DNA from 2 places in the Cupriavidus sp. a3 genome. Region 2 is predicted to be linked to the other one. Evidence: predicted binding sites of a transcription regulator. Region 2 holds the regulator's gene; the other holds the start of a gene.
The links. Region 2 encodes NrdR, which represses ribonucleotide reductase genes. Its sites were predicted from a motif close to CACNANATNTNGTG; they were not measured.

Region 1: the regulator NrdR is predicted to act here: its motif matches at 2,276-2,289, upstream of ACAD63_RS02650 (ribonucleoside-diphosphate reductase subunit alpha).

The regions. Positions count from the first base shown of each region.
Region 1 covers NZ_CP170643.1:555,332-558,738, reverse strand. The annotation lists gene ACAD63_RS02650 (ribonucleoside-diphosphate reductase subunit alpha) at 1-2,051, opposite strand, end outside; gene ampD (1,6-anhydro-N-acetylmuramyl-L-alanine amidase AmpD) at 2,568-3,188, opposite strand; gene ACAD63_RS02640 (sigma-54-dependent transcriptional regulator) at 3,185-3,407, opposite strand, start outside.
Region 2 covers NZ_CP170643.1:952,529-955,935, reverse strand. The annotation lists ZMP/ZTP riboswitch at 85-186, shown strand; gene glyA (serine hydroxymethyltransferase) at 320-1,567, shown strand; gene nrdR (transcriptional regulator NrdR) at 1,721-2,185, shown strand; gene ACAD63_RS04490 (type IV pilin protein) at 2,255-2,623, opposite strand; gene ACAD63_RS04485 (hypothetical protein) at 2,825-3,121, shown strand; gene ACAD63_RS04480 (PilW family protein) at 3,148-3,407, shown strand, end outside.

The sequences.
Region 1 (3,407 bases), 400 kb from region 2:
GCGTACGGCGTGCGCAGCACGTGCAGGCAGTCCTGGAAGCCCATGATGCCCATGCCGACCGGACGATGGCGCAGGTTGGAATTGCGCGCCTTCTCGACAGCGTAGTAGTTGATGTCGATGACGTTATCCAGCATCCGCATGGCGGTGCGGATGGTCTTCTGCAGCTTGGCGTGGTCGAGCGCGTACGAGCCGTCGGCCTGCTTGGCCAGGTGGGCCACCAGGTTGACCGAGCCCAGGTTGCAGACGGCGATTTCGCTGTCGTTGGTGTTCAGCGTGATTTCCGTGCACAGGTTGGAGCTGTGGACGACGCCGACGTGCTGCTGCGGGCTGCGGATGTTGCAAGGATCCTTGAAGGTGATCCACGGGTGGCCGGTCTCGAACAGCATGCCCAGCATCTTGCGCCACAGTTGCAGCGCCGGCAGCTTCTTGAACAGCTTCAGTTCGCCGCTGGCGGCCTTGGCTTCATAGCCCAGGTAGGCCTTTTCGAATTCCTTGCCGACCTTGTCGTGCAGGTCCGGGCAGGTGGCGGGCGAGAACAGGGTCCACTCGCCGCCTTCCATCACGCGCTTCATGAACAGATCCGGGATCCAGTTGGCCGTGTTCATGTCGTGGGTGCGGCGGCGGTCGTCGCCGGTGTTCTTGCGCAGCTCCAGGAATTCTTCGATGTCCAGGTGCCACGTTTCCAGGTAGGCGCAGACGGCGCCCTTGCGCTTGCCGCCCTGGTTCACGGCGACAGCGGTGTCGTTCACTACCTTCAGGAACGGGACCACGCCTTGCGACTTGCCGTTGGTGCCCTTGATGTGCGAGCCGAGTGCGCGCACGTTGGTCCAGTCATTGCCCAGGCCGCCGGCGAACTTGGACAGCAGCGCGTTTTCCTTCAGCGCTTCGTAGATGCCTTCCAGGTCGTCCGACACGGTGGTCAGGTAGCACGACGACAGCTGCGAGCGGCGGGTGCCGGAGTTGAACAGGGTCGGCGTGGACGACATGAAGTCGAACGACGACAGCAGCTGGTAGAACTCGATGGCGCGCGCTTCGCGGTCCTTCTCGTTCAGCGCCAGGCCCATGGCCACGCGCATGAAGAAGGCCTGCGGCATTTCGATGCGGGTTTCATCGATATGCAGGAAGTAGCGGTCGTACAGGGTCTGCAGGCCCAGGTAGTTGAACTGGAAGTCGCGGCCGGCGTCGAGCGCGGCGCCCAGGCGGGCCAGGTCATAGGTGGCCAGCTTTTCGTCCAGCAGCTCGGCTTCGATGCCGCGGGCGATGAACTTGGGGAAGTACTCGACGTAGCGGGCCGACATCTCCGTCTGGGTCACTTCGGCGCCCAGGATTTCCTTGCGGATGGTGTGCAGCAGGATACGGGCGGTGACCTGGCTGTAGTTGGGGTCCTTTTCGATCAGGGTACGCGCAGCCAGGATGGCGGAGTCGTACACCTGCGTCATCGGCACGCCTTCGTACAGGTTCTTCAGGGTTTCCTTCAGGATCGGCTCGGCGCTGACCGCATCGCCCAAACCGGAGCAGGCGTTGTCGATCAGGGCGTGCAGCGCGACGATGTCCAGCGGCTTGGTCACGCCGGCGTCTGTCACATTGATCTGGATGCCGGACTGCTGCACGCGGGCCACGGCCTGGGCGCTGGCGCTGGCGCGCTCCTGGGCGCGCTTCTCGCGGTACAGCACGTAGGCGCGGGCCACTTCATGCTCGCCCGAGCGCATCAGGGCCAGCTCGACGTGGTCCTGCACGTCTTCGATATGGATGGCGCCACCGCTCGGGCGGCTACGCACCAGCGCGCGCACCACGCTGTCGGTCAGTTGCTCGACGATCTCGCGCACGCGCGCGGAAGCTGCACCCTGCCCGCCGTTGACGGCGAGGAAGGCCTTGGTCATGGCGACGTTGATCTTGGACGGCTCGAACGCCACCACGGCGCCGTTGCGACGGATGATCTTGTGATCCGGGTAGCTGGTGGAAGCGGCGCTGGAGGTCTGTGCGTTCGGTGCCTGGCTGGCAACGCCGGCGGCGGCGCCACCCGTGGTGAGTTCGTTCTGGGCCGTTTGCATGTGAAGTCCTGTTTTTACCCTGGATTTAAGAGACAAAAGAGTCCCTGGCGAAATGCGGCGGAAAGAAGGATCCGTTTCGGTGTGACCGCGCACGGACAAACTGCCTTTGCGTGAACATTTCGCCAGGGACTCTTTGTGATTCGCTAGCTTTGCGGAGGTTTCCGGACGGGTTGCACTCGCTGTGCAACCGGCACCTCACACTTGGGCCAGCTCCCCGGTTTGACTACTAGATATAGTGGGTACTGCTGAAAACTTGGCTAAGTATAGTGAAACGAATCCGAATGACCAGTCTTGACAACCGTTATTTCGGGGTCGTTTCGCGGTCGGGCCGCCGCGTGCGGCAGCGCCACATGCCCGGGAGCCTAGTACACACAAGGGTTTCAGCGAAACCGTTCGCAACTGCACATTTCACAAAAATTTTTTTGATTGTTGCGAGCATGCGATAGCCCCTAACCTGCCTGGGGCATGTGTGCCAAAAAGGGGCGCACGACCATGGGGAATGACGTTACGAATTCATCACCCCGTGGTATGCCGATAGGGCAACATGCCTGGCGGCACTGCTGCACCGGCGGCGAAGCGGTCCCAGTCGAAATGCGGGCCGGGATCGGTCTTGCGCCCCGGGGCGATGTCGCTGTGGCCGGCAATCGCGCGCACCGGGTAGGCCGCCATCAGGGCCGGGACCAGGGCGGCCACGGTGTCGTACTGGGCGGGGGTGAACGGCAGGTCGTCGCAACCCTCGATCTCGATGCCGATCGAGAAGTCGTTGCAGCGCGTGCGGCCGAAGAAGTCGGACTGGCCGGCATGCCAGGCCCGCTGCGTGCACGGCACGAACTGCACCAGCTCGCCCTGCCGCGTCACCAGGAAGTGCGCGGACACCTGGACCTGGTGGATGGTGGCGAAGAACGGGTGCTTGTCCGGGTCGAGCCGGTTCTGGAAGAACGCTTCGATGTCGCCGCTGCCGAACTGGCCGGGCGGCAGGCTGATGTTGTGCAGCACCACCAGGTCCACGGGCATGCCGGTGGGCCGTTCGTCGAAATTGGGCGACGGCACGCGGCGGGCGGCGGGTACCCAGCCGTCTGCGTCTGGGAGGAAGGCACGCACCTGTGCAGGCAGATTGGGCTGGCTGGGCCTCGTCATGGCGTGCCCTCGCCCGCGCCGTCGCCGTTGTTCTCGGCCACGCCGCGGTCAGCGGCGTCCATGGCTTCGCGGATGCCAAGCTGCTGGATGCGGTAGCGCAGCTGGCGCAGGTTCAGGCCGAGCAGCGGCGCGGCAGCGGTGCGGTTGAAGTTGGTCTGCGCCAGTGCCTGCAAAATCAGTTCGCGCTCCACGGCTTCGAGCCGGGCCGGCAGGTCGATT
Region 2 (3,407 bases):
GCTGGCCAGCCCTTGACCAGCCTTGGCTGGCGGGTTGACGGCTTGCGGCGGGCGCACTCTACGCGCTACACTGCGCGCAACCATTCCATCTTGCGCGACTGGCGAAGTCAGTGGGCACTACCACGAGGAAGCGCAAGTTCTCTGGCGTGTTGTTTCACACGCCTGCCGCTCGCCTGGGCAGCGAATGGGAAGCAGGGTGCGCCCTGCGCCGACGGCTGCAAAGCGCCGCCGGCGCCGGTCGCCGCTAGCCTTCCCCGCGCGCCCTAACCGATGCCCCCGATGCTTGAATCGGATTCCCTTTTTTCAGACGAGTCTCGCCATGTTCGAACGCAGCCGTTTCACGATCGACCAGATCGACCCTGAGGTCTTTGCCGCCATCCAGAAGGAAAACCAGCGCCAGGAAGACCACATCGAGCTGATCGCCTCCGAAAACTACACCTCGCCGGCCGTGATGGCCGCGCAGGGTTCGCAACTGACCAACAAGTATGCCGAGGGCTATCCCGGCAAGCGCTACTACGGTGGCTGCGAGTTTGTCGACATGGTCGAGCAGCTGGCCATCGACCGCGTCAAGCAGCTGTTCGGCGCCGAGGCCGCCAACGTGCAGCCCAACTCGGGCTCGCAGGCCAACCAGGGCGTGTACTTCGCCATGCTCAAGCCGGGCGACACCATCATGGGCATGAGCCTGGCCGAAGGCGGCCACCTCACCCACGGCATGGCGCTCAACATGAGCGGCAAGTGGTTCAACGTGGTCAGCTACGGCCTGAACGCCCAGGAAGACATCGACTACGACGCGCTGGAAAAGCTCGCGCAAGAGAAGAAGCCCAAGCTGATCATCGCCGGCGCCTCGGCCTTCGCGCTGCGCATCGACTTCGAGCGCATCAGCAAGGTCGCCAAGTCGATCGGTGCCTACTTCATGGTCGACATGGCCCACTACGCTGGCCTGATCGCCGCGGGCGTCTACCCGAACCCGGTGCCGCACGCCGACTTCGTCACCACCACCACGCACAAGAGCCTGCGCGGCCCGCGCGGCGGCGTGATCCTGATGAAGGCCGAGCATGAGAAGGCCATCAACTCGGCGATCTTCCCCGGCATCCAGGGCGGCCCGCTGATGCACGTGATCGCCGGCAAGGCGGTGGCGTTCAAGGAAGCACTGACCCCCGAGTTCAAGGAATACCAGCAGCAAGTGGTGAAGAACGCCGCCGTGCTGGCCGAGACCCTGATCGCGCGCGGCCTGCGCATCGTCTCTGGCCGTACCGAAAGCCACGTGATGCTGGTCGACCTGCGCGCCAAGCACATCACCGGCAAGGACGCCGAACGCATCCTGGGCGAGGCGCACATCACCGTCAACAAGAACGCCATCCCGAACGATCCGGAAAAGCCGTTCGTGACCTCGGGCGTGCGCCTGGGCTCGCCGGCCATGACCACGCGCGGCTTCAAGGAAGAAGAAGCCCGCATCGTCGGCAACCTGATCGCCGACGTGCTGGAGAACCCGCACGACGCCGCCAACATCGCCAGCGTGCGCGAGCAGGTGGCTGCCCTGACCAAGCGTTTCCCGGTCTACGGCTGATGCTTCCAGGCCACCCGCGAGGGTGGCCGGCAGCCCCGCAAGCCGCGCCCTGCCACACGCAGGCGGTCCGGCTTGCGGGCCTCGCCAACCCGCCCGCCTGCGCAGGACATCCATGCGGAACAGGCGACGGAATTCAACTGAAGGTGGTCCGGCATGAAATGCCCCTTTTGCGGTCATTCCAATACCCAGGTGCTCGACACGCGCATGTCGGAAGACGGCGATGCCGTGCGCCGGCGCCGGCGCTGCGAGTCCTGCGACCGCCGCTTCACCACCTATGAGCGGATCGAGCTGTTCTTTCCCGCCATCGTCAAGAAAAACGGTTCGCGCGTCGACTACGCGCGCGCCAAGCTGAAGGATTCGATGCGCCTGGCGCTGCGCAAGCGCCCGGTCTCGGCCGAGGCCATCGATGAAGCCATCACCCGCATCGAGGAAAGACTGCTGTCGCTGGGCGAGAAGGAAATCCCCAGCAGCCAGGTCGGCGAGCTGGTGATGCGCGAGCTGCGCAAGCTCGACAAGATCGCGTATATCCGGTTTGCGTCGGTGTACCGGAGTTTCGAGGATGTTTCCGAATTCTCCGATGTGCTCGCCGAAGTGACCGCGGGCAACAGCAAGCGCTGAGCGCCCTGCTCCACCGTCAACGTTCCCAGCAGTCTTGCAGATACGCGGCGGGATTCGCGCCGACCGCGTTCAGCCGCGTGCCCGCCTGGTCCGGCAAGGAGGTGCCGCAGGCATCCGCCGCATTGACTGGCACGGCCTGCACACATAGCCGTTCGCCGTCAGCGAACTGGCCACCAGCGAGATGTTGTAGCGCACCCGGTTGCTGTCGCGCGGCGAGGTGCGCAACGCTGCCGGCAAGGCAAACGCCGCCCCGGCCGTATCCTGGTCATCGCGCCCGTTGACCGAGCGGAAGCGCTCCAGCTGCTGCGCCGCCTCGGTCATCATGCCGCGCGCATCGGTGCGGTAGCGACGCCGCACATGCTCGGTGCAGTTGGGGATGGCGATCGCGGCGAGGATGCCGAGGATCGATACCGCGACCATCAGCCCGATCAGCGTCATGCCGCCCATGGTCCGGACGCGGCGGCTACGGAACCCAGATATTGCCCTTTTCCATCACGCTGATGACATCGCCCGTGGTCGCGCTGGCGACCGGTTCATCGCGGTCTTACCAAATTTTGCGCATTCATATCAGGCGTCTACAAAGCGCACGGCAGCGGCGGGATACGGTGGAGGTCCCGAAATGCCCTGACGCCGCGCGCCATGCACCATCTCTTCGCCCTGCCCTGCCGCCTGCTTCGTTGCCTGCTTCGTTGTCTTCCTCGTTGCCTGCCTCCACGTGGCGCCATCCGCGGATACATCCTGTTCGAATCGCTCTGCGGGCTGGCGATCTTCACCGCCGGCCTGGCATCGCTCGCAATCCTGGGGCCGACGGGACTCGGCTGGCAGCGAGCGCTGGATCAGGCTAGCCATGACACGCGCAGGACGGCAGAGTCGGCCGAACTGGCGCCATGGCCGGCCGGACTGCCTCTGAACCGTGCCGGCGCGGGGCTGCCATGAGAGCGCTTCCGATACGAACGCTTCCGATGCGCCGCCATGGCCAGGGCTTTTCGCTGACCGAAGCCATGGTCGGCCTGGCGCTCGGGCTCATTGTCGCCGCCGTCGCCACGGCGGCGTGGCAGGTGGCACTGTCCGCCTACCGCAGCGCGGCGGAGCGCGTACTGCTGGAAGAACGCGGCCAGCGCGCGCTCGCCATCCTGAGCGCGCTGCTGCGCCAGGCCGGCTGGCATGCCGGCACACTCGACGCGTCGGCGCCGCCCGCCGTCAGCGGCGCCGACGACTGCGG